3 regions of the Cryobacterium sandaracinum genome follow, and region 1 is predicted to be linked to each of the others. Evidence: predicted binding sites of a transcription regulator. Region 1 holds the regulator's gene; each other region holds the start of a gene.

Region 1 (9,522 bases):
CATCCTGCGAGCCCGTGCCGCCGGGGTCGAATTCCCGATCCTGCCCGGGATCATGCCGGTCACGAGCCCGGCCCGCCTGCGCCGCATCCTCGAGTTGTCCGGCGAGGAACTGCCGTCCGAGCTGGCGATCGCGCTCGAGGTGGAGCCGACGAAGGAAGGCCAGCGTGAGATCGGCATCCGTCAGGCCACCGAACTGGCCCGGCAACTCATCGCCGGCGGTGCCCCCGGGCTGCACCTCTACGCCTTCAACCAGCACGAGACCGTGCTCGCCGTGCTCGACGGCTGCGGTCTGCTCACCCCCACCCTGCCTGCTTCCGCACTGCCTGCCCCTCACCCCGTCAAGGAGAACTCATGACCCACACTTCCGCCTTTCCCGCCTTTCCCGCCGGCACCATCCTGGGCTACCCGCGCATCGGGCCGCGCCGCCAACTGAAGAAGGCCGTCGAAGCGTTCTGGGCCGGATCGGTCAGCGCCGACGAGCTCGAAGCGACCGCGGCCGCCCTGCGCCAGAGCACCAGGAAGCGCCTCGTGCAGCTGGGACTCGGCCGGGACGACTCGTCCATCCCGGAATCCTTCTCCTACTACGACCAGATGTTGGATGCCCTGAGTACGGTGGGCGCCGTCCCCGCCCGGTTCGCGCATCTGCGGGGCGCGGACGGCCACCTCGACCTAGCCGGCTACTTCACCCTCGCCCGCGGCGAAGGGGAGAATCCGCCGCTGGAGATGACCAAATGGTTCGACACCAACTACCACTACCTGGTGCCGGAGATCGGCCCCGAGACCGAGTTCACCCTCGCCGGCACCCGCCTGGTGCGCGAGTTCGAGGAGGCGAAGGCGGCCGGATTCCTGACCCGGCCCGTCATCGTCGGCCCGGTCACCTTCCTGCTGCTGAGCAAGCCCAGCGACGAGGCCCCGGCCGGATTCAGTCCGCTTGACCGCCTCGACGACCTTGTGCCGGTCTACGCCGCCCTCCTGCAGCGGCTGCGCGCCGCTGGAGCCGAATGGGTGCAGCTCGACGAGCCTGCCCTGGTCAGCGAGAGCATCGACATCCCGAGAACGGATGCCCTCGCCGGCCTCCGCTTCGCCTACAACACCCTCGGCGCCCTCGCCGAGCGTCCCGCCCTGTTTGTCGCCGCGCCGTACGGCAGCCTCGACGACGCCCTACCCGTTCTTGCCATCACCCCGGTGGAAGCCATCGGGCTTGACCTCGTGCGGGGAAGCGTGCCGGCGGAGACCCCCGGACTGGACACGACCACTCTCGTGGCCGGCGTCATTGACGGCCACAATATCTGGCGCGGCGACCTGGCCGCCGCCTTCGACACGGCGGCCGGCCTGGTCCGCCTCTCGCCGCGGATCTCGGTTTCCACCTCTACCTCGCTGCTGCACGTTCCCCACGACGTCGACGACGAATCGGCGCTGGACGACGACCTGAAGACCTGGCTGGCCTTTGCGGATCAGAAGGTCGCGCAGGTTGCCACACTCGCCCGCGGCCTCAGTCTGGGTCGCCGTGCCATCGAGATCGACCTCTCTGCGGCCTCCGCGGCCCTCGACGCGCGGGGGGTGGCTCCCGGAGTCCACGATGGCGCCGTTCGGGTGCGCGCCGACGCGCTCGCTCCGGGCGACTTCACCCGGGGCGCCTACGCAGCCCGAGTGGCAGCCCAGGAGATGGCCCTCGGGCTGCCGTTCCTGCCGACGACCACGATCGGATCCTTCCCGCAGACCGGGGACATCCGTCGGGCCAGGGCGCAGCTGGTACGGGGGGTGCTGAGCACCGCGGACTACCGGGACCTGATGCGCGCCGAAATCCGTCGGGTCGTCTCGCTGCAGGAAGACATCGGCCTCGACGTGATCGTGCACGGGGAGCCGGAACGCAACGACATGGTGCAGTACTTCGCCGAGAACCTGGACGGCTTCGCGGTCACCGAGAACGGCTGGGTGCAGTCCTATGGCAGCCGGTGCGTGCGCCCGTCGATCCTCTGGGGTGACGTGTCCCGGCCGCGGCCCATCACGGTCGAGTGGTCGGCGTTCACGCAGGGGCTGACGCCCAAGCCCGTCAAGGGGATGCTCACCGGTCCGGTCACGATCCTCGCGTGGTCGTTCGTGCGCGACGACCAGCCGCTGGGCGAGACGGCCAGGCAGGTGGCCCTGGCCCTCCGGGACGAGATCGCCGACCTGGAGTCGGCCGGCATTCAGATCGTCCAGGTCGACGAGCCCGCGCTGCGGGAGCTGCTGCCGTTGAAGCAGAAGGACCAGGCGGAATACCTCGACTGGTCGGTGGGGTCCTTCCGCCTGGCGACGGCCGGTGCGGCCGCGGCCACCCAGATCCACACCCACCTCTGCTACTCGGAGTTCGGGGTGGTCATCGACGCGATCCGCAACCTGGACGCCGATGTGACCAGCATCGAGGCGGCACGCTCTCGCATGGAGGTGGTGGGCGATATCCGGTCCCAGGGCTTCGACCACGGTATCGGCCCGGGAGTGTGGGACATCCACTCGCCGCGTGTGCCGAGCGTGTCCGAACTCACCGACCTGCTCGAGCGCGCCGCGGCGGCCATCCCGGCCACCCGGCTCTGGGTGAACCCCGACTGCGGCCTCAAAACCCGCGGCTACACCGAAACCGTCCAGTCCCTGCACAACATGCTCGCCGCCACCCGCATCCTCCGCGCCCGCCTGACCTCCTCCGTCTCCGCCTGACCCCGCCTCCACCCACACAAAAGCCGGGCACGACACCAAGAACAGTGTTCGTGCCCGGCCCACAAGACCCGGCTCACAAGACCCGACCGGAATAACCATGGTGACTCAACACTCGCGCGTCTCCACGACGCTGGTCGAAACCGTCGAGACCAAGAGTCCGCCTGAAATGCTGATGTGCTTGAGTGCTGATGCCCTAAACCGACCGCAGCACTGCCACAACCTTCCCCAGAATCTCGGCGTGATCGCCGACGATGGGTTCGAAGTTGGTGTTGCGGGGCAGTAGCCAGGTGTGCCCGTCGCGCTGGCGGAAGACCTTGACGGTTGCCTCGTTGTCGAGCATGGCTGCAACGATTTCACCGTTTTCGGCGGTCTTCTGCTGCCGCACGACGACCCAGTCGCCGTCCATTATGGCGGCGTCGATCATCGATTCGCCCGACACCTTGAGCATGAACAGATCGCCCTTGCCCACCAGCTGGCGGGGTAGCGGGAAAATCTCGTCGATCTGCTGTTCGGCGGTGATCGGGATGCCGGCGGCGATGCGACCGACGAGCGGAACCATGGCGGCGTCGCCGACCTGCACTCCGGTGTGGAAACTTTCCGAGGCTCCGGCCGTCGTGTCTTCGGGCGACTGCGGAATCTCGATGAGCACCTCCAGTGCTCGGGGACGGTTCGGGTCTCGGCGGAGGTAACCGCTCAGTTCCAGCTGGTTGAGCTGGTGGGTGACGCTCGACAGTGACGACAGGCCGACGGCGTCGCCGATCTCGCGCATGCTCGGCGGATAGCCGCGTTGGCTGACCGAGCGCTGGATGACGTCGAGGATGGCGAGCTGCTTCTCGCTGAGGCTCTTGCGCCGTCTGGTGCCGCCCTTGTCGCGGGGACCGCTGGTGTTCTGTGCCACGTTCGTCGCTCCTCGTTTTGATTGATGCGCTGGCAGCAAGCAGCGAATGCCGCCGATTCACGCGAATGTCGGGGGTGCCTGATTGAGTGTCAATCAACAATCGAAACTGTATCCGAGTTGCGCTCATTAAACAAACATGTATTCGAGTGGGTCGGAATAAATATTTCAGAAACTACCGAATAAAGCTTGATTGTTCGAATAATCGAATATACATTCGGAACATAAGTTCGCATTCGGCTTTCCCGGCCGAGAGTCGGATGCGTCTTCTCACAGGAGGTATCACATGAGCACTGCACTTGAACGAGGCGCCCCCATCGCGACCGGACGCACCCGGCTCCGACTCACCCGGCGCGGTCGCGTCGTTTTCACGTCCCTGGCTGCCTTTCCGCTCGTGGCCGTGGCCCTGGCCGTCGCCCTCAACGGAGGCATCGCCGCCGCCGAGAACTCGACCGTCGCTCACGTGGCCTCGGCCTTCGACTACGTCACCATCAAGTCGGGGCAGTCGCTCTGGCAACTTGCCGAGACAATCGCGCCCACGTCCGATCCGCGCGAGGTGATCGCCGAGATTGTGAGCCTCAATCAGCTGCCGTCCGACAGCGTGCAGCCCGGTCAGCGGCTGGCGCTTCCGAACGACCTGTGAACTACCCGCGGCGAGCCCCCGCCGGTTTCACCCCGGTAATATTGGGGGAGTGACCAGTCTCAACGATCTGCCCCTTCGCGATAATCTGCGCGGACTCACTCCCTATGGGGCGCCGCAGTTGCACGTGCCGGTGGCTCTCAACGTGAACGAGAACACCCACGGCATCCCGGCTGAGGTGGCGCAGGACATCGTGGCGGCGTTGGCCGTGGCGGTCACGACCGTGAACCGATACCCCGATCGGGAGTTCACCGAGCTGCGGGATTCCCTCGCCCGTTATCTCGGTCACGGCCTCACCCGAAAGAACATCTGGGCCGCCAACGGTTCCAACGAGGTTCTTCAGCAGGTGCTGCAGGCCTTCGGCGGCCCGGGTCGGTCCGTGCTCGGCTTCGCGCCGACCTACTCCATGTACCCTCTGCTGGCCTCCGGCACCGGCACCCGCTGGATCGCGGGCGGTCGTGACGCAAAGTTCGAACTCTCCCCGGCCACGGCGCTCGAGTGGGTCGACCGGGTTGCCCCTGACCTCGTCTTCCTCTGCTCGCCGAACAACCCCACCGGCACGCCCCTGTCCCTGGAAACGATCGCGGCCGTCTACGATGCGAGCGACGGCATCGTTGTCGTCGACGAGGCGTACGCCGAGTTCGGGACGGATGACGCGCCAACCGCCCTGAGCCTGCTTCCCGGCCGGGAGCGCCTGCTGGTGTCCCGCACCATGAGCAAGGCGTTCGCCTTCGCCGGTGTGCGCGTCGGCTATCTGGCCGCCGATCCCGCCGTGACGGATGCCCTCCGCCTGGTTCGTCTGCCCTACCACCTGTCCGCGCTCACCCAGGCTGCCGCGGTCGCCGCGCTCGTCCACACGCCCGCGATGCTTGCCATGGTCGACGACATCCGCGGGCAGCGGGACCGCATCGTGAGCGAACTGGCCCGGCTTGGCTACACTCCGCTGCGCAGTGCGAGCAACTTCGTGCTGTTCGGCGGCGTTGAGGACCCTCGGGCCACCTTCGAGGCGCTGCTGGCGGAAGGCATCCTTGTGCGCGACGTCGGCATCCCGGGCCACCTGCGGGTCAGCGCCGGCACCGAGGCCGAGACCACGGCGTTCCTCGACGCCCTCGAGGCGCTTGGGCGGCCGTGAACGGCGCGGGCCAATAAACTAGTCGTATGAGCTTCTCTTTCGCGACCACCTCGCCCCGTTTCGCCCACCTGCAGCGCGAGACCAGCGAGTCGAGCATCGACCTGTCGCTCAATCTCGACGGCACCGGTGAGTCGGACATCCAGACGTCGGTCCCGTTCTTCGATCACCTGCTCACGGCCTTCGCGAAACACTCGTTGACCGACCTCACCGTGCGCGCCCGCGGCGATATCGAGATCGATGTGCACCACACGGTCGAGGACGTCGGCATCTTGCTCGGCCAGGCGATCAAGCAGGCTCTCGGGGACAAATCCGGCATCTCCCGCTACGGTGACGCCGTCGTGCCGCTCGACGAGGCCCTCGTACAGGCCGTCGTCGACATTTCCGGGCGCCCCTACCTCGTGCACCAGGGCGAGCCGGCCGGTTTCGAGTTCCACCTGATCGGCGGCCACTTCACCGGCTCCATGGTGCGCCACGTGTTTGAGGCTATCGCCTTCAACGGCGGCCTCACGGTGCACGTCACCGTGCAGGGCGGCCGCGACCCGCACCACATCGCCGAAGCCGAATTCAAGGCGTTCGCCCGCGCGTTCCGCCAGGCGAAGGCGCTCGACCCGCTGGTGTCCGGCGTCCCCTCGACCAAGGGTGCGCTGTGACCAGCGTCGTTGTCTTCGACTACGGCACCGGAAACGTGCACTCCGCCGTCAAGGCACTCGAACTCGCCGGGGCCGAGGTGACGCTGACCGGCGACCGCCGTCAGGCGCTTGAGGCCGACGGGCTCGTCGTGCCCGGCGTGGGCGCGTTCAGCGCCGTCATGCAGGCTCTGAAGGCGGTGCACGGCGACGAGATCATCGACCGCCGGATCGCGGGCGGACGCCCGGTGCTGGGCATCTGCGTGGGCATGCAGATCATGTTCGAGCACGGCGTCGAACGCGGCGTGGACACGGAGGGGCTGGGCGAATGGCCCGGCACCGTGACGCAGCTGACGGCGCCGGTGCTGCCGCACATGGGCTGGGACACGGTCACGCCGGGGGAGGGCTCGACGCTGTTCCATGGCCTCGAGCAGGAGCGCTTCTACTTCGTACACTCCTACGCCGCCCAGGAATGGTGCCTCGACGTCATGCCGCCGTTCCCGAAACCGATTCTCACCTGGTCCGAGCACGGACAACCTTTCCTGGCCGCCATCGAGAACGGACCGCTTACCGCCACCCAGTTCCACCCGGAGAAATCCGGTGAGGCAGGCATCCGTCTGCTCCATAACTGGCTCGGCACAGTCAAGAACTGACCTTGACTTTTCCCTGACTGACCCGGTCGCCGCGACCATTCCCAACCGAGGACACCCATGACTGTGCATACCCCTTCCCTCCGTCTCGTTCTGCTGCCCGCCGTGGATGTGGCCGACGGCAAGGCCGTTCGCTTGACCCAGGGCGAAGCCGGCACCGAGACCAACTACGGCGACCCCGTCGACGCGGCACTTGACTGGGCCCGCCAGGGCGCCGAGTGGATCCACCTCGTCGACCTCGACGCGGCCTTCGGTCGCGGCAACAACACGGATGTCATCCGCACTGTGATCCGCGAGGTCACGGGCGTGAAGATCGAGCTCTCCGGCGGGATCCGCGACGACGCGTCGCTGGACGCAGCCCTGAACGCGGGCGTCAGCCGGATCAACCTGGGCACCGCGGCACTGGAGAACCCGGAGTGGGCGGCGCAGGTCATCGCCCGGCACGGGGACGCCGTCGCCGTCGGGCTCGACGTGCGCGGAACCACCCTCGCCGCCCGCGGCTGGACCAGGGAGGGAGGGGACCTCTGGGAGGTGCTCGCCCGTCTCGAGGAGGCTGGCTGCTCGCGCTACGTCGTCACCGATGTGACCAAGGACGGCACGCTGCAAGGCCCCAACATCGACCTGCTCCGCCAGATGATGGAGCGCACTGACCGACCGGTCGTCGCCTCCGGCGGCATCTCCAGCCTCGACGACCTCCGCGCATTGCGCGAACTTGTACCGCTCGGACTCGAGGGCGCGATCGTCGGAAAAGCCCTCTACGCGGGGGCGTTCACCCTGAGCGAGGCGCTGGATGTCGCGGGCGCGTAACCTCGGCTCCACCGGCCTTCCCGGCGGACCCGGAGGGGGCGACTCCGCCGGGCAACCGTGGGAGGGACGACAGTTTGAGCCCAACATGCACAGCGACGACGACGGGCTCGCGCCCGAGCCGCTGCTGGCGGCCGTGCGCCGCTTCCAGGCTCGGGAGGCCGGCGAAGAGACGGTGGTCGACGCCATCCGTGGCTCACGGCTGCTCGTTCCCCTGGTGACCGAACTCGGCCAATCGGGCACCACCGAGGCCGGCCTCCGCGTCGACAAGACCCAGGAACTGTCGATCATCACCGTGGCCGGGCCCGACGGCCGCACGGTGCTTCCCGTGTTCTCCTCGGTCGCGGCGATGACGGCGTGGAACACGCAGGCCCGGCCGGTCCCGGCCGACGGCGTGCGCGTCGCGCTGGCCGCGGCTCAGGAGAACACCGATCTGGTCGTGCTCGATCCGACCGCGCCCACCGAGTTCGTGGTGCGGCGCCCGGCCCTGTGGGCCATCGCCCAGTCCCTGCCCTGGACCCCCAGCTATGCCAGTCGCGACGTCGCGGATGCCTTTGCCGACTCCGTGTCCACCGAACTGAGTGTGCTCGGGGTTGAGCTGGCCCCCGGCGACCCGGCCGCCCGCCTCGCCGGACCGGAACTAATTGTGCGTCTCGAGCTCGTGGACGGCCTGACCCGCATCGAGCTCGACGCGACCCTCGCCCGGCTCGCGGCTCGCTGGTCATCGAGCGACGTCATCGCCACCCAGGTGGACTCCCTCACCGTGCAGCTGCTGCCCTCCGCCTAGGCGGCCTCTTCCATCGTCGGCGGTTCCGGGCTCCGGGTTCCGGGCCCCGCGCTCCGCGTTCCGCCCGCGCCCCCGCCTCCGCCACGAACGAATTCGACGGAGATTGTGGCAAAATCGGTCCTGGATATCCGGGAAAGCCCGTTTTAGCTCAGAATCTCCGTCGAATTGGTTCGAGTGGCCCGGCTCAGGCGGATCGGCGAGGATAGTCGTATGAACGAGGTTCTGCACCGATTCACCCCGGCCACCCGCGCCTGGTTCGCGCAGGCCTTCGCCGCACCCACCGAGGCCCAGCTCGGGGCGTGGGACGCCATCTCTCGGGGCTCGCACGCGCTGGTGGTGGCCCCCACCGGGTCAGGTAAGACCCTCGCCGCGTTCCTCTGGGCCATCGACCGCCTGGCCGCGGATACTGCAGAGGCCGCAGATGTCTCGGAAGCCTCGGCGCGTCCTGACCGGGTCACCGCGCCGGGAACCCGCGTGCTCTACATCTCGCCGCTCAAGGCGCTCGGCGTCGACGTGGAACGCAATCTGCGGGCCCCGCTGGTGGGCATCGTCCAGGCTGCCGAGCGTCTCGGGTTCGCCCCGCCCCGGGTGACCGTCGGCGTGCGGTCGGGGGATACCCCGGCCACGGAACGCCGAAGCTTGGTCAAAACGCCGCCGGACATCCTGATCACCACGCCAGAATCGCTGTTCCTCATGCTCACCTCGGCGGCGCGGGAATCGTTGCGCGCCGTGGACACGGTCATCATCGACGAGGTGCACGCGGTCGCGGCGAGCAAGCGCGGCGCGCACCTGGCCGTCTCACTGGAACGGCTCGACGACCTGCTCACCCGCCCGGCCCAGCGCATCGGACTGTCGGCTACCGTGCGACCGGCCGCCGAGGTCGCCCGGTTCCTCGGAGGGTCCGCACCGGTGGAGATCGTCGCACCGGTGTCGACCAAACGATTCGACCTCAGCGTGGTCGTTCCCGTCGACGACATGAGCCAGGTCGGCCCGGCACCGGTGCGGGAGGGTTCGACGGCCGCCGCCGCCCCACAGACCGGGTCCATCTGGCCGCATGTGGAAGAGGCAATCGTCGACGAGGTGCTGGCGCACACCTCCTCGATCGTGTTCGCCAACTCCCGCCGTCTGGCCGAACGGCTGACCGCGCGCTTCAACGAGATCTATGCCCAACGCCTCGAGGACGAGCTCGTGCCCGCCGCGATGCCGGCCGTGATGACCGAGCGGATGCCTGCCCTCGCGCCCGTCGGCACTGCGGCACCCGGCCCGCCGGCCGCGCTCATGGGCGCCAGCGGCC
Region 2 (9,522 bases), on a different contig from region 1:
TCATGAAAATGATCCGCAAGCACCCGACCTACCGCGACGCCATCCACACCCAGTCGATCCTGACGATCACGTCCAACGTGGTCTACGGCAAGGCCACCGGCAACACGCCGGATGGTCGCCGCAAGGGCGAGTCGTTCGCTCCGGGTGCCAACCCGATGAACGGCCGCGACACCCACGGGATGCTCGCGTCGGCGCTCAGCGTCGCCAAGCTCCCCTACAGTGAAGCGCAGGACGGCATCTCGCTGACCAACACGGTGGTTCCCAGTGGTCTCGGCCACACCAAGGAAGAGCAGATCACCAGCCTGGTCGGCCTCATCGACGCGTTCACGTCGGCAACCGGCTATCACATCAACGTGAACGTGCTCAACCGCGACACTCTCGAAGACGCCATGGCGCACCCGGAGAACTACCCGCAGCTGACGATTCGCGTGTCCGGCTACGCGGTGAACTTCGTCCGCCTGACCCGCGAGCAGCAGATGGATGTCATCAGCCGCACGTTCCACTCGCACTGATCACTGATATCAACGCGGCGACGCTGAGTAGGACGAGACAATGCCAGCAGTAAACCTCGGTCTGCCCAGCGCCGGCGCGGCGATCGCCCTGGTGGACGGTTCATCCGTGAGCAGTGAACAAGCCGAACTGGCTGAACTCCACCACCTCGAAATGGAGGCGATTCACAACGGATCGGTCGCCAGTGTCCACTCGTGGGAACTGGTCACCGCCGTTGACGGTCCCGGCACGCGAATGACACTCTTCCTTTCCGGGTGTCTGCTGCGCTGCCAGTACTGCCACAACCCGGACACCTGGAAGATGAAGGATGGGTTGCTCACCACGCTGGACGACCTCGTCGCCAGGGTCAAGCGCTATAAGGGCGTCTTCGACTCGACCGGCGGAGGGCTGACCATCTCCGGTGGCGAACCGCTCATGCAGCCTGCCTTTGTGACTCGACTCTTCGAGGAGTGCCACAAGCTCGGCGTGCACACCACCCTGGACACCTCCGGGTTCCTGGGCAAGAGCGCGTCGGACACGCTGCTGGACAACCTCGACCTCGTGCTGCTCGACGTCAAGTCCGGCATCCCCGAGACGTACAAAGAGGTGACCGGCCGAGACCTCGCTCCGACGATCGCATTCGGTGACCGCCTGAGCGAGCGGAACATTCCCGTCTGGGCGCGTTTCGTTCTCGTCCCGGGTCTGACCGACAACGTCGACAACGTCGACGCCGTCGCCGAGATCGTGTCGCGCTGGCCGAACGTGCAGCGCGTCGAGGTTCTGCCCTTCCACCAGATGGGGGAGGACAAATGGGACCGGCTGAACATTCCATACCCGCTGCACGGCTCTCATCCTCCGGATGAGGCACTGCTGGTGCGGGTGAGGGCCCAGTTCGAGGCGCGGGGCTTGACGGTCTTCTAGACGCGAATCACACTCGAACCAGACGGGGCGTGGCATCTCTAGCGGTGCCACGCCTTTTCTGCGCAGTAAGCCAGAGGATGCCTCCTGCCAACCGCAGAAAAGCCGGAGTGGTTCGACTGGTCGGCATTTGCGGGCTCGGTGGCGGACTCGCATTTCTGCTCATCGGAGGGCTGGGCCTCGTGGTTTCGATCACCGTGTTCGAGGGTCTGCCGGGCTACCCGGACATAGAACCGCTCTCCCAGAAGAGCAACACCTACGCCGCCCAGAACGACGGCACCTCCGTGCTGCTGGCCTCTTTCTACGATCAGAACCGCATCGAGGTCGACTGGGACGAGATCAGCCCCTACGCCCGGGATGCCGTCATCGCCGCCACCCCCGCCCGCGAGATCAAGAAAATGCGCCTCGCAATCGGGGCGGAGAAGAAATTCCCCCAGAACGACATCCTGCGCCAGTACCTCAACATCACCGGTTTCGGCGGCACCGTCTACGGCATCGAGGCCGCGGCGAACTACTACTTCGGCACGACGTCCGCAGAGCTCACCCTGCCGCAGGCCGCAAGCCTGGTGGCGATCGTGGGCAACCCGGCCAAGTTTCGCCTCGACAATCCCGGCAGTGAGACCAACGGCTACCCAGTCAACAAGGCACGCCGGGACTACATCCCGCGCGAGATGGTCGAGCACGAGAAGATCACCGCAGCGAAATTCCAGGCTGCCGTGGCCACACCGGTTCAACCGGCCATCCAGGGCACGTACAACGACAGTTGTCGGGGGCCGCAGAACTATGATTTTCAGAACTGGAACCCGAGAAACGACGCCGGGGAGAGCGGCGGAAACTCCAGCGCGCTCGAGTCCACCCTCGGCTCGATCAATGCGGGCTTCATCGGGATGGCGAAGAAACTGGACCTGTGCGGCATCCTTCAGACGGCCGCGGCTTTCGGAGTGCATCGCGCCGACGGCAGCCCGCTCGTGCAGACCGCGGCGGCCGTGATCGGAACGAATGAGGTGGCTCCGCTGACCATGGCCGGTGCCTTCGCGGGCATGGTCTACGCGACGCGTCGGGTGATGACCGACAACACGGCAGCTCGACGGACAATTCCGACGACTAGGAGATTCCGAAACCGGAACCGGTGACGGTGACGGCGATGAGCGCTTCGTTGTGCCTGAGGAAGCCCGGCTTCCAGGGTGGGTCGAAGCGGGCGAAATAGGGTCGGCCTGCGAGCAGGAGACCCTCGCGGCTCACCGCGTCGACGAGGAGGGTGCCGTTCTGCGCGAACCTTTCCTCGCTCCAGCCGCCGTTGAAGCGGCGGGCGGCGACCGTGCGCTCGGGGACCTCCTTCGTGCTGACCTGCGCGTTGCGGGGCACGGGCACCTCCGCGGGCGGCATCCCGTCGGGGAGGACGAAGCTGACGGTGTGGCTCTGCGCGGTCGTGGTCTCCTGGATCACGGGCGCGGTCATCGCGAGGCGTGTCGAGGTCTGGTTGTTGCCGCTGATGTATTGGAAGAGCGGCCCGAAGCCGCGGTTGCCGGCCGCGGAGAAGTCCCCGGCCACCTCCACCTGCACCAGCACGGTGCGGGGATAGTGACGCAGTTCGAAGTCGGCGTACTGACGAAGCACGTCGTAGCGCTGTTTCTCGGTCATGGACACCAGTGTAAGCGCGGGTCAGGCGGTGCGTCGGGGCCATAGATGGTGCACATTCGTGGTCGCCATGGCCGCCAGGTCCTCGGCCAGTTCGTCGGCCAGGTCGTGGGCGCGGTCGGCGTTCCGGGCGGCCGCCTCGCCCGCGTGACGCAGCTTGACCCGGCGGGCGACATCCGTGAGATCCCACAGGTTCTCGCCCGTGACGGAGACGCCCTTCGCGCCGGACCGACGGGTGCGGCCGCGCACCAGCAGTTGGCCGGTGTGGAACACCGGGCCGCCGATGCGCTCCTGGGCGTCGTGGAAGAACACGACGTTCGAGACCGGTCCGGTGCCGTCGTCGAGGCTGACGAAGACCACCCGGCGCCCGTTTCGCATCGGCGGCGTGTTCGTGGCTCGGCGCACCCCGGCCAGGAGCACCTCGGTGCCGCCGGGCAGGTTGATCAGCTCGGAGGCCGGCGTGACGCCCAGCTCCGTGAACAGCGGGTAGAACCGGGCCATCTGGTGCCCGGACACCGCCAGGCCCAGATCCCTGAGTTCGAGGTCGGTCTGGCTGCGGCCGCGCAGCTCGAGCGAGGTCACCGCGTTGAACCGGGACCCCTCGTATTCGAGCACCGGCAGAGGCACGTCGAAGGCGAGCTGGTCGTCGTGGATGGTGACCGCTGTGCCGCGGAGAGACTGGATGTGGGCGAGCAGCTCGTGCCGACGGGTGCGGTCGTACCCGATGAAGCTGTCGAGCGCTCCCACCCGGGCGAGCGCCTCGAACGTGCTGCGCCGCGGGCGCACCCGGTCCCGGAAGTCCTGCAGCGAGGTGAACGGCTGGTGGCGCACGATGCGGGCGCGTTCGGCGGCCGTGCAGCCGGAGAGTTCCGGCAGGGCGAGACGGATGCCGCGCCGGCCGCCGTCGGACTGCTCGCCGTCGATCTGCTCCACCCGGTAGTCGAGGGCGCTGTGTTGCACGTCCAGGCCCAGTACCGGCACGCCGAGCAGCCGAGCCTCGGCCACGATCAGGTCTTTCGGCCACATACCGGGGGCGTGGGTGAGGAGTCCGGCCAGGAACACCGCGGGGTGGTGGGTCTTGAGCCAGGCGGACTGGTAGGTGGGCAGGGCGAACGCCGCCCCGTGCGCCTTGGCGAAACCGAAACTACCGAACCCGGCGAGCACCGTCCAGGCGCGGTCGATCACGGCGGGGGTGAACCCGCGCTCGAGGGCACGCATCCGCACGTACTCCTCGATCCGGGCAAGCTGCTCCGGTTTGCCAAGGTGGCGGCGGAAGACATCCGCTCGGCCGAGCCCGCAGCCGGTGAGTTCGTCGAACAGTCGCATCACCTGCTCGTGGAAGATCACCACACCCTGGGTCTCCCGGAGGAACGGCTCGAACCGAGGGTGGATGTAGTCGGGCATCACCTCCCCATGCCGGGCCTGAAGGTATTTCAGGGGCATGTTGTTCTGCATCGGCCCGGGCCGGAACAGGGAGATCTCCACGGTGAGGTCGTTGAACACCTCGGGCTGCAGCTTGCCGACCAGCTCCATCTGGCCGGGAGATTCGATCTGGAAGATGCCGAGGGTGCGAGTGGAGCGGATCAGTTCGAAGGTGTCCGGGTCGTTCAGTGGGATTCGGTCGAGGTCAATGGTCTCGCCCGACAATCGGTGATGTTCCTCGACGGCGTGGGCCATGGCCGACTGCATGCGCACACCGAGGATGTCCAGCTTGATCAGGCCCATCGGGTCCATGTCGTGCTTGTCGAACTGGGACATGGGCAGCCCCATGCCGGACGCCTGCACCGGGGTGCGGTCGAGCAGGGAGGCGTCGGAGAGGATGACGCCGCAGGGGTGCACGGAGATGTGCCGGGGAAGCCGGTCGAGTTTGGCGGTCAGGTCGACCAGCAGGTCGAGCTGCGAGGAGGCGCGCACCTCGGCGGCCAACGGCTCGAGCTCGGGCTTCTCGGCCAGGGCGCGGCGGAAGTCGCGCGCGTTGAAGCGCCACATCTGCTTGGCCACCGCGGCCACCTGCTCGTGATTCATGCCGAGGGCCAGGCCGGCGTCGCGCACGGCCCCGCGGCCGCGGTAGGCGTTCGTCATGGACATCAGCGACACCCGATCGCTGCCGAAGGTGTCGAAGAGCGTGCGATAGACGTCGTGCCTTCTGGCGGACTCGACGTCGAGGTCGATGTCGGGCAGGGTCTGCCGCTCGGGGGAGAGGAATCGCTCCCAGAGCAGCCCGTTGGAGATGGGCTCGACGGAGGAGGTGTGCAGGGCGTAGTTGAGCACCGAGCCCACCCCGGACCCGCGCGCCTGGATGCGGATGCCCATCTCCCGGATGATGTCCGCCACCCGGGCGACGGTGAGGAAGTAGCCGGCGAAACCGAGGTGCTCCACCGTCTTCAGCTCGTGCACGAGACGTGCGTGCGCAGCATCCGCCAGCGACCGGCCCGCCGGCGACGTGACGGGGTAGCGGTCGTCGATGCCGGCCCGGGCCCGGGCGTGCAGCTCGGTCAGCGGGTCGCCGCTGACGCCGATGATGCGTGCCTCCGGCATGCGCGGGCGACCCAGGCCGATGTCGGAGTCCGGGTCGAGGCTGCACCGCTCGGCAAGCTGCTCGGTGTCGCGGAACAGTCGGTCGACGGCGCCGTCGTCGTGCAGCCCGGCGTCGACGACCATGCGCGCCACCTGCCTCATGGCGACTTCGGTTTTCAGCCAGGCCTGGCCGTTGGTCTGCAGCTGCTCCAGGTTCGCCAGCGCCGTCAGGGTGCGGGCCGCGTCGGCTAGGTCGGCGGTGACGGCCTCCTCGGGGGTGCCGTAGCGCACGGCGTTGGTGAGCACGGCGGGCAGCGCGGCGTGCTCGAAGAGGGCGAGCATGCGGGTGGCCGGCGTCACGCTGCCGGGAGTCCCCGGCGCCGCCAGATGGCAGACGATTTCACCCACCACCGACTGCGGCGGCAGGGCGCGCAGCCACGCGGTGAGGCAGGCGCCGGCCGCGTCGGTGTCGCGGCGCTCGACCGATTGGCCCACATCGGAGGTAGGGCCGAGCAGCACGGTGAGGCAGCGCAGTCCGGCCAGCTCGGCGAGGTGCGAGCGGGCGATGCTGGGGCGCCCCGACGCGCTGTGCGCGGCGCTGTTGTGGGCGGCGCTGACCGCGCGGCAGAGGGCCGCATAGCCACGACCGTTCAGATCGCCATGGGCGAGCACCACGATCCGGCCCAACGGATGCCCGTCGTCGTCGTGCACCGCGAGGTCGGCGCCCAGCCCCGGCCGGATGCCCGCGGCCGCGCAGGCGCGCACGTGCTTGACCGCGCCGTAGAGACCGTCCCGGTCGGTGAGGGCCAGGAAGGAGCCGTTCTGCGCCTGCGTCTGCTCCACCAGCGCCTGGGGGAGAGTGACCCCGAAGTGCGTGGAATAGGCGCTCGCGACGTGGAGGTGTGCGAACATGTGTGTACTCCTCTGGCGGGCAGGTCGACGGATGATAGATAGAACAAATGTTCGATGTAGGGAGTGTACGTCACACGGCCGACACGCGCTACCGGCAGTCTGGCTAGGCAGTCTGGCTAGGCTAGGTGGCTCAGCCGTCGTTCGCCTCGTTTGGAGATCCCCATGACCACGCCCACTTCGTCCTGGACGGACTATCTCGGCCGGGCCGCCATCCGCTCCGGTCAGGCCCTGCTGGTCCTCGCCCTGCTGGTGGTGGCCATCTACGGGATCACGCAGCTCAAGCTGGTCTTCACCCCGCTCCTGATCGCCCTGATCGTGGCGTCGGCACTGCGCCCCTTCATGCGGTTCCTGCTGGCCCGCGGGGCGAACGAATCCCTTGCCGCGGCGATCACCCTGATCTTGAGCGTCGCGGTCTTCGGTGGCGTCGTCACCCTCGTGGTGTTCGGCATCCGTGGCGAGTGGGACACCCTCTTCACCTCGGCCAGCGAGGGGCTCGACAGCCTGCAGGAACTGCTCACCAGCGGCACGCTGCCGATCGATTCCGCTCAGATCGATTCGGTGCGCGAGTCGGTCATCGACTTCGCCACCAGCAGCCAGTTTGGGTCCGGGGCCCTGGTCGGGGTCTCCGTGGCCGCCGAGATCGTGGCCGGCGTGGTGCTCGGCCTCGTCGTGCTCTTCTATTTCCTGAAGGACGGCCCCCGCATTTGGAGCTTCCTCATCCAGCCGCTCGCCGGCAAGCGGCACGAGCGGGCCGTACGCGTCGGCGTGAGCAGCGTCGAGGTATTCGGCAACTACGTGCGCGGCACGGCGATCGTCGCGTTCGTCGACGCCCTGTTCATCGGGATCGGACTGTGGATCCTGCAGGTTCCGCTGGCGCTGCCGCTCGCCGTCATCGTCTTCGTCGGCGCCTTCATCCCCATCGTCGGGGCGACGGCCGCCGGCATCCTGGCCGCACTGGTGGCCCTCGTCACGAACGACCTGACCACCGCCATCATCGTGGTCACGATCGTGGTCGCAGTCAACCAGCTCGAGGGCAACTTCCTGTCCCCGGTGGTGCTCGGCAAGTCACTGCGCCTGCACGGCCTGGTGATCCTGCTGGCACTGACGGCCGGCACGATCCTGGGCGGCATCGTCGGCGCGGTCATCTCGGTGCCGATCGCCGCCGTGGGCTGGGCCGTCATCAAGGCCTGGAACGCTCCCACGCCGCCGGTTCCGGTCGCGCCGGTTCCGGTCGCGCCGGTTCCGGTGTCGCCGGTCGCGCCGGTCGCGCCGGTTGAATCGGCCCCGCCTGCCCCGCCGCTCGGGGCGGCCGGCGCGACACCCTAGCCGATGCGCGCCAGGTTCGGTGTTGAACCAATTCGACGGAGATTCTCGTTCACAACTGCCTTTTCGCAGTTTTCAGGGCCGATTCGGGCAGAATCTCCGTCGAATTCGTTCGGGCGAGCGGTGATCAGCTGAAGGCGGAGATGCCGGTCACGGCCCGGCCGACCAACAGCGCGTTGATCTCGTAGCTGCCCTCGTAGGAGTAGATCGCCTCGGCGTCGGCGAAGATCTTGGCCATCTCGTACCGGGTGCTGATGCCGTTGCCGCCGAGCAGACCGCGGCCCAGGGCCACCGTTTCGCGCATCCGGGTCGTGCAGGTCGCCTTCGCGAGGGCCGCCTGGTCCATCGTGAGCCGCCCGCTCTCCTGCAGTCGCGCCATCTGCACCATCAGCGACAGCGACAGGGTGGCGTTGCCGATCATGCGGGAGAGCTGCTCCTGCACCAGCTGGAAGGATGCGATGGGCATGCCGAACTGGCGCCGCTCCAGCGCATAGGCGCGGGCCACGTCGAAGGCGGCGAGCTGCTGGCCGACCGCCTGCCACGACACCCAGATCCGCGAGTTCCGGAGCAGCACGTTCGTGTCCTGAAAGCTCTGGCTGCCCGGCAGCCAGTTCGTGTACGGGATCCGCACCTCCGTGAGGGTGATGTCGGCGTTCTGCACGATCCGCACCGCGATCTTGTTCTCGATCGGGGTGGCCGTGAACCCGGGCCGCTCCGTCTCGACGATGAATCCCTTGATCTGCCCGTCCGCGGTGTCCCGGGCCCAGACCAGCACGTAGTCGGCCATGGCGCCGTTGCCGATCCAGCGTTTGGTGCCGTTGAGCACCCACTCGTCGCCGCTGCGGGTGGCCGTGGTCTCCATCATGCGGGAGATGTCCGAGCCGTGTTCCGGTTCCGTCAGGGCGAAGGCCCCGATCTTATCCAGGGCCAGGAGGCCCGGCAGCAGACGTTCCCGCTGCTCGGGTGAGCCGAGCTCGTCGATGGCGGCGGCGAACAGCTCGTGGTGCACGCCGTAGAACGTGGAGATCGAGGTGTCGGCCCGGGTCAGCTCCATCTGCAGCAGCCCGGTGAGCAGATGGCTGGTCGCGGCAGCACCGGTCGCGGCGAGGTTCTGCGCGGCGAGGCGGGGCAGCAGCTCGAACGGGAACGCGGCGCGGTTCCAGTAGTCCACGGCGAGAGGGCGCACCTCGGCCTGATAGAACGATCGCGCCGCGGCCAGCCGCGCGCGCTCACCCGGGGTGAGCAGATCGGTGACGAAGATCAGGTCGGCGTCGACGTAGGGCACCTCGCCCAGCCCGGGCCCCATTCCGAGCCCCAGCCCGGGCCCCATTCCGAGCCCCAGCTCCTGCTCGCCGAGCGGCGCGAAGAACGCGGCGACGGATGCCTCCGTCACCTCGCCGAGGCCGGCCGGCGACCACCGGGGGCTGCGGTCCTTGTCGATCACCTGGGCCCGGATGCCCTCCTGCAGCTCGCTCCGCTGCAGGAAACGGAGCGTCACCCGGTACTCCTGATCGAGCGCCTCGTCGAGGCTCGGGAGCCGCCGGGCCCGGCGCAGCGAGGCCAGGGTGACCGCGAGTGCGGTCGGCGACCTCGTGAGGATGAGGGCGGCGGCGTCGCGTGCGGCTTCCACCGGGGAACGCCGCAGGGCGGCGACGATCTCGCCCACGTCATCGGACGCGTAGCACTCGTCGATCCAGTGCCGCTGGGCGAGGAGGACGGAGGGCG
Region 3 (9,522 bases), on a different contig from region 1:
TCGCCGATTGGCCTTTCAGCTCGTCTTCGTCGGTGAGAGCTTCACGGATGATGCGGCGCGGGTCATACTGACGCGGGTCGAGTTTCTTCCAGTCGACGTCGTCGAAATCCGGGCCCATCTCGTCCCGCATCCGGTCTTTGGCCCCGTTGGCCAGGTTGCGGAGCTGCTTCACGAGACGGGCGAGCTGGGCGGCATAGTGGGGAAGCCGTTCGGGTCCGAGCAGGAAGACGGCGACAATCCCGATCAGTAATATCTTCTCGAAGGTCAAACCGAACATTCCCCCAGAATAACCCCCGGCGAGGCCTCCCCGGACCATGCCCGGCCCCCCTTAGGCTTGACCCATTCATCTACTGGAGTTGCGCTGTGTCTGACAAAGATCTGAACTGGAAATTCTCCGACGACTCAGTCGTGGAGTCCGACGCTGTGGCGCGGGCCAGACAGCAGTCCCTCGAACTCGGAATCGACGCGATTTCTCCGGCGGTCGGCGCTCAATCGGCCGTGATCGCGGCCGCCACCGGGGCCCGGAGCATTCTCGAGGTCGGCACCGGTGCCGGCGTCTCCGGCATCTGGCTGCTCACCGGCGCCCCCGGCGCCACCCTCACCTCGATCGACACCGAGGTCGACCACCAGCAGCACGCCAAAGCCAACTTCGCCGAAGCCGGCATCCCCGCGAACCGGGTACGCCTGATCACGGGCCGGGCAGCGGATGTACTGCCGCGCATGAACGAGAACTCCTACGACATTGTGTTCGTCGACGCCGATCCGCAGTGTGTGATCGAGTATGTCGAGCATGCTCTGCGCCTGGCCCGCCCGGGCGGAACCGTGCTCGTGGCCCACGCGCTCTGGCGCGGCCGCGTGGCCAACCCGGCCCAGCGCGACGATGTGGCGACCGGCTTCCGCACCCTGTTGACCGTCATCGCCTCGTCCACCGCAGTCATCAGTGCCCTCTCCCCTGTGGGCGACGGCCTGCTGCAGATCACCAAGCTCCGCGCCTAGACGGTCGAGCACACCCTCCGGTGGTCGAGCCGATCGGTGGTCGAGCCGATCGGTGGTCGAGTCTGTCGGTCGTCGAGCCTGTCGGTCGTCGAGCCTGTCGAGACCCGGTGCGCCGGCTCCGGAGGCCCACACACCGGCATCCGTTGTCGCCGCCCGCGCTAACGGATGCCCCGGGCCGGGTTCGGAAGATGGCCCGCCTGGTTTCGACGACCTCGACCACCGGGCTCAGGTCGCTCGCGGCCGGGGATTTAAGCTGACGTCGGTCGAGTCGGACGAGACCGGTGACCCGATCCCGGGGACTCACCCTGACGTTGGTCGAGCCTGCCGAGGCCGAGACCGTGCCCGTGCCCGTGCCCGGTTGGCCGGGTTCCCTTCCGCGGCCCGCCAGGTGCGGGTGGGGTCGTAGCAGTAGGGTGCCCGGACTTCGGGTGTGCCGCGGATCATGCGGATGTTCCAGCCGGAGGTGTCGATGCTGTGGTGGTGGTACCAACACAGCAGGACCCCGTTGTCGATTTCGGTTTTTCCGCCGCGGTGCCAGGGGGTGACGTGGTGTACTTCGCACCAGGCGGCGGGCACGGTGCAGCCGGGGATGGTGCAGCCGCCGTCGCGGGCGGCGATGGCGCGGCGTTGGGCCCGGTTGAAGAAACGATTCTCGGTGCTGAGGCTGAGGACCTTGTTGTGCGGCCCGAACCGGATCTCCTGAAATCCGCCGGCGCAGAGCGCCTGCTTCACACTTGTCAGCGAGATCGGCGCTTCGACGCCGTCGATCCAGCCCACCCCATGGTCGGCGGTCAGGTCGGCCTGGTTGACGTGGATCATGACGGTGGGGGCGGCGCCGCCCATGGTTGGGGTCCCCGGGTCACGGGTGGCGGCTTCGAACACACCGCGGAGGATGTCGGCGCGTTTCTGACCCCCGTTACGGTCGTCGCTGAGGGCCGCGGCCTCCGCGCCCGGGATCAGCTGCCCGGCCGCCATGCGCGCTTGTTCTTCTTCGGTCGGAAACTTGGGCGCCGCGTGAGCGGAGAGATACGTGTCGAAGATGGCGTTCATGATGCCGCGGAGCTCCGGGGTGACTCCGCCGCGGAGCGGGTAGAGACCGTCGCGGAAGAGCCCGAACCCGACAGTGCTGCGGGCCTCGGCGACGGGCTCGTTGGGGGCGGTGCCGTCGGGATCGAGGCGAGCCTGCCACTGGCTGGCCATGCCCCGCACCAGGTCCGCGGGGAACGCGAACCCCTCCCCGGGCAGGCCGCGGGTTTCGTCGGTGACGGCGCCGGTGGCACTGGCCACCAGGGCACGTTCGGCAGTGCCGAGGTCGTCGGGCGCGACCCGGGCCGCGACCTGGTCGAGGGCGGTGACGATGTTCTCGGCCGCGTCCACGCCGAGGTCCCCGGCGGTGAGGGCGTCCGCCACGGCCGGGTAGTAGGGCGGCAACATGCTGGTGCCCGCCCGGCGCGGCGTGACGTTCTCGCCCAGGCGCACCCGCCGGTTCGCCTCACGGGAAGAGACGCGGGTCAGACGGGTGATCAGATCGATGCCGCTGCTGGCCCCGTTCGTATACGCGAGGGACTCGTGGCCGAGGATGCGCCGGGACCGCACCGAAATGTCAGCGGCGGAGGCGACCCTGGCCGCATCGACCCGACGGCCGAGGTCTTCAACCGTGCCCAGCACCATCATCGCGTCCGCCTCGCCCAGGAGGGAGAAAGACACCGAGTCGAGCGCGGCCGCGGCCAGATCACGGGCCTGCTGCAGCTGCTGCACGAGGGGTGACTGTGCACGGGGTGCCTGCGCGAGGGGTGCCTGCGCGAGGGACGGCACCCCCTGCGGTGAGGCGGTGGAGTGGTGCGGAGTGGGGGCTCCAGCCATACCTATATCGTATACACGTTCCAAGTTGGAGTCAATAGCTGAGGGAATATAACTGTTGAGTTTCGTTTTCCTGTTCTAATTGATTCGGTGACAGGAGGAGGTGGCGGCGCGGGGCACGGATGGTGCGGCGCGGGTTTGCAGGCTGGACTGCCGGGTTTTGGCACGCTCAACCACCGGCGGCGAGCGCAGCCAGCCCGGGGCATCCGTCGTGACGTCAACTCGGAGAAATACGCGACACGCCGGAACTGATGGCGCCCAAACCGGCGTTTCCTAAGATTCTCAGCGTTTACGTGCCGACGGATGCGGGTGGCGGGCCCGGTGACGGGTACCTCCGACGGGCGGTGCGACGGCTGTCCGCGGGAAACCCATCCGCTCCAGGTCGGCAAAAAAGATCGGCCGCACAACCTGAGCTGCGCGGCCGATCCTGGAACTATACGGTCGGCTGGACTACACCGGCGAGGGCATCGTGAAGCTCTTTGGCTTCAGCGTCGTTCACAGAGACGACAAGTCGACCTCCACCTTCGAGCGGAACACGCACGATGATAAGGCGCCCCTCTTTTACAGCCTCCATTGGCCCGTCTCCGGTCCTTGGCTTCATGGCCGCCATGAACTCCCCTTCCATTCATTCGTCTGAACTTCTATTATCTGCCATTACGGGCTGAGACTGTAATTAGGGAGGTGTCCAGTCCGCTCCGTCGACCCCCCAGCACAGCAGGAGCCAGCCCCACTGTCCGGCGATGAACAGCAGCACGATGCCCACCCGGTAGACGGCGCTCCGCGGCTGCGCCACGGCACCCAACAACGGAAACATCGGCATCAGCAGGCGGAAGGTGCTCGACTGCGGGAAAAACACCGCTAGCAGGTAGAGGCCGTAGCTGGCGAGCCAGAACCGCAGGTCAGTGCCCAGTCGGCGCACCGCCGGCAGCAACAGGGTCAGGCCGAACGCCAGGATGAGCCCCGAGACAACGATGATGCCCAGCGGCATCCCGAGCCACCAGACACCGCCCTGGAACCAGGCGGTGAACGGAACGAGTTCCTGGTAGCCGATGTAGGCCGACCGCCAGGCCAGCTCGGTGTCGGTGTAGGCGGTGATCGACCCCGTGGCGATCCAGGCGATGGCCGGCCAGGCCAGGCCGGAAATGCCGCTGAACACGGCAACGGATGACGCCAGCAACCGTTCGCGCACCGAAAACGGGTCTTGTGTCCGGGCAAGCCAGCGGTGCACGACGTGCAGCCCCAGGGCGAGCGCGAAGGCCAGGCCGCTGGGCCGGGTCAGCGCCATCACGGCGATCACCGGGAACAGCAGCACATACCGCCGCTCGAGCAGCAGGAGAAGAGCCAACGTGAGCAGGAAGAGGTACAGCGACTCGGCATAACCGAACTGCAGCACGGGCGACAGCGGGGCCACACAGAACAGCACCACCGCGAACAACGCCGTCCCGGAGGCCTGTACAGTGCGCATCAGCCGGTAGAACAGCAGGGCGGCGCCGAGGCTGGCGGCCAGGGACACGAATACGGCCACGGGTGCCCACGGCTGCCCGAGGAGCACCATCAGCAGGCGCACGACCACCGGGTAGCCGGGCATAAAGGCCCAGGCGTTCTCCGCGATCTCCCCGCCGGCGGTGAGCGGCAGTGTCGACGGGTAGCCCGCGACGGCGACGATGTTGTACCAGCGGGCGTCCCACATGTTCGCGAACTCCGCGTAGCCGGGTGACACGCCCGTCCACGGGTTGGCGCCCTGCACATTCGCAAGCAGTAGCACCAGGGTGGTCGTGACGAGCCGGGACGCGGCCCAGATCAGGGCGACCAGGGCCCACCACGGCGTGAGCCGGTAGCCGGCCTTCCAGCCGGACGACGCCACGGCTACCCGACGCTTGTGGTCAGCCACGCGCGAAGGCCGTCCTCGCAGTCCGTGATCTGCGCCAGGGCGACGCGTTCGTCGTCGGCGTGGGCCTTCAGTGGGTCGCCGGGGCCGTAGTTGACGGCGGGAATGCCCAGGGCGGAGAAGCGGGCGACATCCGTCCAGCCGTACTTGGGCTTGGCCTCGCCGCCGACCGCGGTCAGGAACTGCAGGGCCAGCGGGGCATCCAGGCCCGGCCGGGCACCCTCGGCCCGGTCGACGACGGTGATCTCGTAGCCCGCGAAGAGCTCCTCCAGGTGCACGATGGCCTCCGCCGAGGTGCGGCTGGGGGCGAACCGATAATTGATGTGCACCATGCACTCATCGGGGATGACGTTGCCGGCGATGCCGCCGCCGATGCCGACGGCGTTGAGGCCTTCGCGGTAGACGAGGCCTTCGACCTCGACCTGCCGCGGCTCGTAGGCCGCCAGGATGTCGATGACGGGCCCGATCTTGTGGATGGCATTGTCGCCGACCCAGCTGCGGGCGGAGTGGGCGCGCAGCCCGAAGGTGCGGATCTCCACGCGCACGTTTCCGTTGCAGCCACCCTCGATCTGGCTGTTTGTGGGCTCGCCGAGGATAGCGAAGTCCCCCGCGAAGAGGTCGGGCCGGTTGAGGGCGACGCGGCCGAGGCCGTTGAGGTCGTCGGAAACCTCCTCGTGGTCGTACCACATCCACGTTACGTCGACGCTGGACGCGGTCAGTTCGGCGGCCAGCTTCAGCTGCACGGCCACGCCGGCCTTCATGTCGACGGTGCCGCGGCCCCAGAGATAGTCGACGCCATCGATGGTCTCGAACCGGGTCGGCAGGTTGTCGTTCAGCGGGACCGTGTCGAGATGGCCGGCAATGATCACGCGCTGGGCCCGACCCAGGTTGGTGCGGGCGACGACGGTGTCGCCGTCGCGGAAGATGTCGAGGTGCGGGTACCCGGCCAGCGCGCGTTCCACCGCGTCTGCGATGGCGGCCTCGTTACCGGACACCGACTCGAGGTCGCAGAGCGCCCGGGTGAGCTCGATCGAGGTCGCGGACAGGTCCAGGTTCACGGTGTTTTGGGGCACTCTACTAACCTAGAGCCATGACCTCCGCCGTGCCCCCGACATCCGTTTCCCCCTCGAACGCGTGGGGCTACGGCCTCGCCACCGTCGCCGGCGACGGCACGGTGCTGGACACCTGGTTCCCCGAACCTCGGCTCGGAACCCTGCCGGCCGGCCGCGACCGCTGGATCGTGCCGTCTGAACTCGAGGAATTCGCCGGGGCGGACCCGAGGCGAATGGTGCGAATCGAGGCCGTGACGATCGAGATCGACCTCACCGCTGCGCCTGCCGGAACGTCGGATGCCTACCTGCGCCTGCACCTGCTGTCGCACCTGCTGGTGCGCCCGAACACCCTCAACCTCGACGGCATCTTCGGCCACCTGCCCGCCGTGGTCTGGACGAATGCCGGCCCGATGCTGCCCGCCGACTTCACCCGACTGCGGCCGGCCCTGCAGCGCCACGGCATCCAGACGACCGGAATCGACAAGTTCCCACCGCTACTGAACTACGTCACGCCCGACCGGGTGCGGATCGCGGACGCGTCCCGGGTGCGTCTCGGGGCGTACCTCTCCCCCGGCACCACGGTGATGCACGAGGGTTTCGTCAACTTCAACGCCGGTACCCTCGGCACCTCGATGGTCGAGGGCAGGATCTCTCAGGGTGTCGTCGTGGGTGACGGCGCCGACATCGGCGGCGGTGCCTCCATCATGGGCACGCTCTCCGGCGGCGGTACCGAACGGGTGTCCATCGGCGAACGGGCCCTGCTCGGGGCCAATTCCGGGGTGGGCATCTCGATCGGCGCCGACAGCGTCGTCGAGGCGGGGCTCTATGTGACCGCCGGCACCAAGGTGCTGCTGCCGGGCCAGCCGCGCACTGCCGACGGCACGACGCCGTCGGTGAAGGCCGTCGAACTCTCCGGGGTCGCGAACCTGCTTTTCCGCCGCAACTCGGTCTCGGGCGCGGTCGAGGTGCTGGCGCGCACCGGCACCGGCATCGTGCTGAACGCCCAGCTGCACGCCTGACGCCGGGCGGCCGGTCCGACGCTCGAGCGCGACCGAAACAACCCGCACGGCGGCGCCTCCGCTGAGTACGCTGCCAGTCGCAAGAGAGTGGCGTGGGAACGACGCACCCGACCATCATCGCCGAGGCGCCGCCCGCCTACAGCCCCAGGTCCCTGACGAATTCGACGGAGATTCTGCTCGAAATCGCCCTAAACAGGCCGGAAACCGGCATTTTCGGCAGAATCTCCGTCGAATTGGTTCGATCCCGGCAGCGCGGGCGCGCGGTGCCTCGCGGCGGCTAGCGGCGCGGAAAGTCGCGGGCCGGCGACCCGATGTAGAGCTGTTGCGGGCGACCGATCTTGGTCGTGGGGTCCTCGTTCATCTCGCGCCAGTGCGCCACCCAGCCGGGCAACCGGCCGATCGCGAAGAGCACCGTGAACATGCTGGTCGGGAAGCCCATCGCCTTGTAAATGACGCCGGTGTAGAAGTCCACGTTCGGGTAGAGCTTGCGCTCCCGGAAGTAGTCGTCGTTGAGCGCGATGTGTTCGAGTTCCTTGGCGATGTCCAGCAGGTCGTCCTTGACGCCCAGTGCGGCCAGCACCTCGTCGGCGCTCTCCTTGACCAGGGTCGCCCGCGGGTCGTAGTTCTTGTACACCCGGTGGCCGAAGCCCATCAGGCGAACGCCCTGTTCTTTGTTCTTGACCCGTTCAACGAACTTCTCGACGCCTTCGCCGGATGCTTTGATCTCGCCCAGCATCTTGAGCACGGCCTCGTTGGCGCCGCCGTGCAGAGGCCCGGAAAGCGCGTTGATGCCCGCGGAGACCGACGCGAACAGGTTCGCCTCAGTGGAGCCGACCAGGCGAACGGTCGAGGTCGACGCGTTCTGCTCGTGGTCCTCGTGCAGCATCAGCAGGCGCTCGAGGGCCTTACTGACGACCGGGTTCACCTCGTAGGGCTCGGCGAGTGTGCCGAAGATCAGCCGAAGGAAGTTGTCCACGTAGCCGAGCGAGTTGTCGGGATACAGGAATGCCTGGCCGATGCTCTTCTTGTAGGCGTACGCCGCCATCACGGGCAGCTTGGCGAGCAGGTGCACGGTGGCCAGCTCGACCTGCTCCGGATCGTTGGGCTCGAGCGCATCCTGGTAGTACGCGGCCAGCGCCGAGGTGCCGGCGGAGAGCACAGCCATCGGGTGCGCGTTGTACGGCAGCACGTCGAAGAGGCGGCGCAGGTCTTCGTGCAGCAGGGTGTGTCGACGGATGCGCGTGTCGAAGGCCTCGAGTTCGCTCGCGCTAGGAAGGGAACCGTAAATCAACAGCCAGGCGGTCTCGAGGAAGTTGGAGTTCTGGGCGATCTGCTCGATCGGATAGCCCCGGTAGCGCAGGATGCCCTTCTCGCCGTCGATGAACGTGATCGCCGACCGCGTGGCCGCGGTATTCACAAACCCGGAGTCGAGGGTGATCAGACCCGATTTGCGGGTCAGCGTCGAGATATCGATGCCGGAGGCGCCGGCCGTGCCGCGCACGATCGGGAACTCGGCGGATCCGCCGGGGAACGACAGTGTCGCCTGCTTGGGTTCGATGGATGGCGTTCGCTCGGCGATGTCGCTCACGGCGGCTCCCTGGGTCTGACTGAGTGTCACTGGATATCACTACCTAACCGTCTGGTGGCTGACCGTCTGTGGCGATGGGCCACAGCACACCGGTGTGTCTGGAGACGTCAACGCGGATACAGCCTAATGGCCGCAACCGCCTACTGTTGCATCCACCAAGAATGTCCACTCTTCATTGGAGAGAGTTGACATTTCCCGACAGTGGGGCATTAGCCAGCGTGCAACCGAGTCGCAGCCGCCGCGATGCGTTCGTCCGTGGCGGTGAGGGAGAAGCGCACGTGTCTCGGGTAGCCGTCGCCGTAGAACGGACCGGGTCCGGCGAGGATACCCCGCTCGGCGAGCCGCCCGATCGATTCCCAGGCGGGGCGCCCCTCGGTCGCCCAGAGGTAAAGCCCGGCCTCACTGCGGGTGATGCGGAAGCCCGCCGCCACCAGTGCGGGCAGCAGCACCTCGCGTCGCGCCTGGTAGCGCCGACGCTGCACGATGACGTGTTCGTCGTCGCCGAGCGCGGCCACCATGGCGGCTTGCAGCGGCGCGGGAAGCATGAGGCCGGCATGCTTGCGCACGGTCAGCACCCGGGCGAGCAGGTCCGCGCAGCCGGCCGCGAACGCGCCGCGGTAGCCGGCCATGTTCGACTGCTTGCTCAAGGAGTAGAGCGCGAGCACATCGTGCCGGTCCTGCCCGATGACGCGGGGGTCCAGGATGCTCGGGGTCGGCCGGGCATCCCACCCGTCGGTCCAGCCGAGCTCGGCGTAGCACTCGTCGGAGACGATCACCGCGCCGAGTTCCCGGGCGCGCGCGACGGCCGTGCGCAGCGCGTCGACCGAGAGAACCCGGCCATCCGGGTTGCCCGGGCTGTTCAGCCACACCAGCTTCGTCGTCTCGGGCCAGTCGGCGGGGTCGTCGGCGGCGAGGGCGTCCGCTCCGGCCATGGCCGCGCCGATGCTGTACGTCGGGTACGCGGCAAGCGGATGCACAATGATGTCACCCTCGCCGAACCCGAGCATGAAGGGCAGCAGGGCCACTATCTCCTTCGACCCGATGGTCGGCAGCACGTTCTTCTCGGTGAGGCCGGTGACGCCGCGCCGGCGCTCGTACCAGTCGATGATCGCCCGCCGC

Evidence for each region. The regulator LexA, encoded in region 1, represses DNA repair genes until DNA is damaged. The targets are predictions, from matches to a motif close to TCGAACANNTGTTCGA.
Region 2: E3T25_RS11845 (DNA polymerase III subunit alpha) is a predicted target of LexA. The motif match lies at 6,514-6,529, and genes of this name have one in related genera.
Region 3: E3T25_RS13035 (HNH endonuclease signature motif containing protein) is a predicted target of LexA. The motif match lies at 2,867-2,882, and genes of this name have one in related genera.

Annotation. Positions count from the first base shown of each region.
Region 1 covers NZ_SOGO01000040.1:26,766-36,287, reverse strand. Annotated here, with positions in the region: gene E3T25_RS14735 (methylenetetrahydrofolate reductase) at 1-355, shown strand, start outside; gene metE (5-methyltetrahydropteroyltriglutamate--homocysteine S-methyltransferase) at 352-2,694, shown strand; gene lexA (transcriptional repressor LexA) at 2,888-3,592, opposite strand; gene E3T25_RS14720 (LysM peptidoglycan-binding domain-containing protein) at 3,876-4,232, shown strand; gene E3T25_RS14715 (histidinol-phosphate transaminase) at 4,282-5,361, shown strand; gene hisB (imidazoleglycerol-phosphate dehydratase HisB) at 5,388-6,011, shown strand; gene hisH (imidazole glycerol phosphate synthase subunit HisH) at 6,008-6,640, shown strand; gene priA (bifunctional 1-(5-phosphoribosyl)-5-((5-phosphoribosylamino)methylideneamino)imidazole-4-carboxamide isomerase/phosphoribosylanthranilate isomerase PriA) at 6,698-7,444, shown strand; gene E3T25_RS14695 (SseB family protein) at 7,428-8,228, shown strand; gene E3T25_RS14690 (ATP-dependent helicase) at 8,439-9,522, shown strand, end outside.
Region 2 covers NZ_SOGO01000033.1:84,394-93,915, reverse strand. Annotated here, with positions in the region: gene pflB (formate C-acetyltransferase) at 1-512, shown strand, start outside; gene pflA (pyruvate formate-lyase-activating protein) at 553-1,410, shown strand; gene E3T25_RS11855 (biosynthetic peptidoglycan transglycosylase) at 1,518-2,540, shown strand; gene E3T25_RS11850 (SOUL family heme-binding protein) at 2,512-3,048, opposite strand; gene E3T25_RS11845 (DNA polymerase III subunit alpha) at 3,070-6,474, opposite strand; gene E3T25_RS11840 (AI-2E family transporter) at 6,637-7,800, shown strand; gene E3T25_RS17810 (3-hydroxyisobutyryl-CoA hydrolase) at 7,925-9,522, opposite strand, start outside.
Region 3 covers NZ_SOGO01000035.1:105,365-114,886, forward strand. Annotated here, with positions in the region: gene E3T25_RS13025 (twin-arginine translocase TatA/TatE family subunit) at 1-277, opposite strand, end outside; gene E3T25_RS13030 (O-methyltransferase) at 364-996, shown strand; gene E3T25_RS13035 (HNH endonuclease signature motif containing protein) at 1,297-2,859, opposite strand; gene E3T25_RS13040 (DUF3117 domain-containing protein) at 3,290-3,466, opposite strand; gene E3T25_RS13045 (hypothetical protein) at 3,530-4,747, opposite strand; gene dapE (succinyl-diaminopimelate desuccinylase) at 4,723-5,817, opposite strand; gene dapD (2,3,4,5-tetrahydropyridine-2,6-dicarboxylate N-succinyltransferase) at 5,835-6,815, shown strand; gene E3T25_RS13060 (citrate synthase) at 7,093-8,373, opposite strand; gene dapC (succinyldiaminopimelate transaminase) at 8,613-9,522, opposite strand, start outside.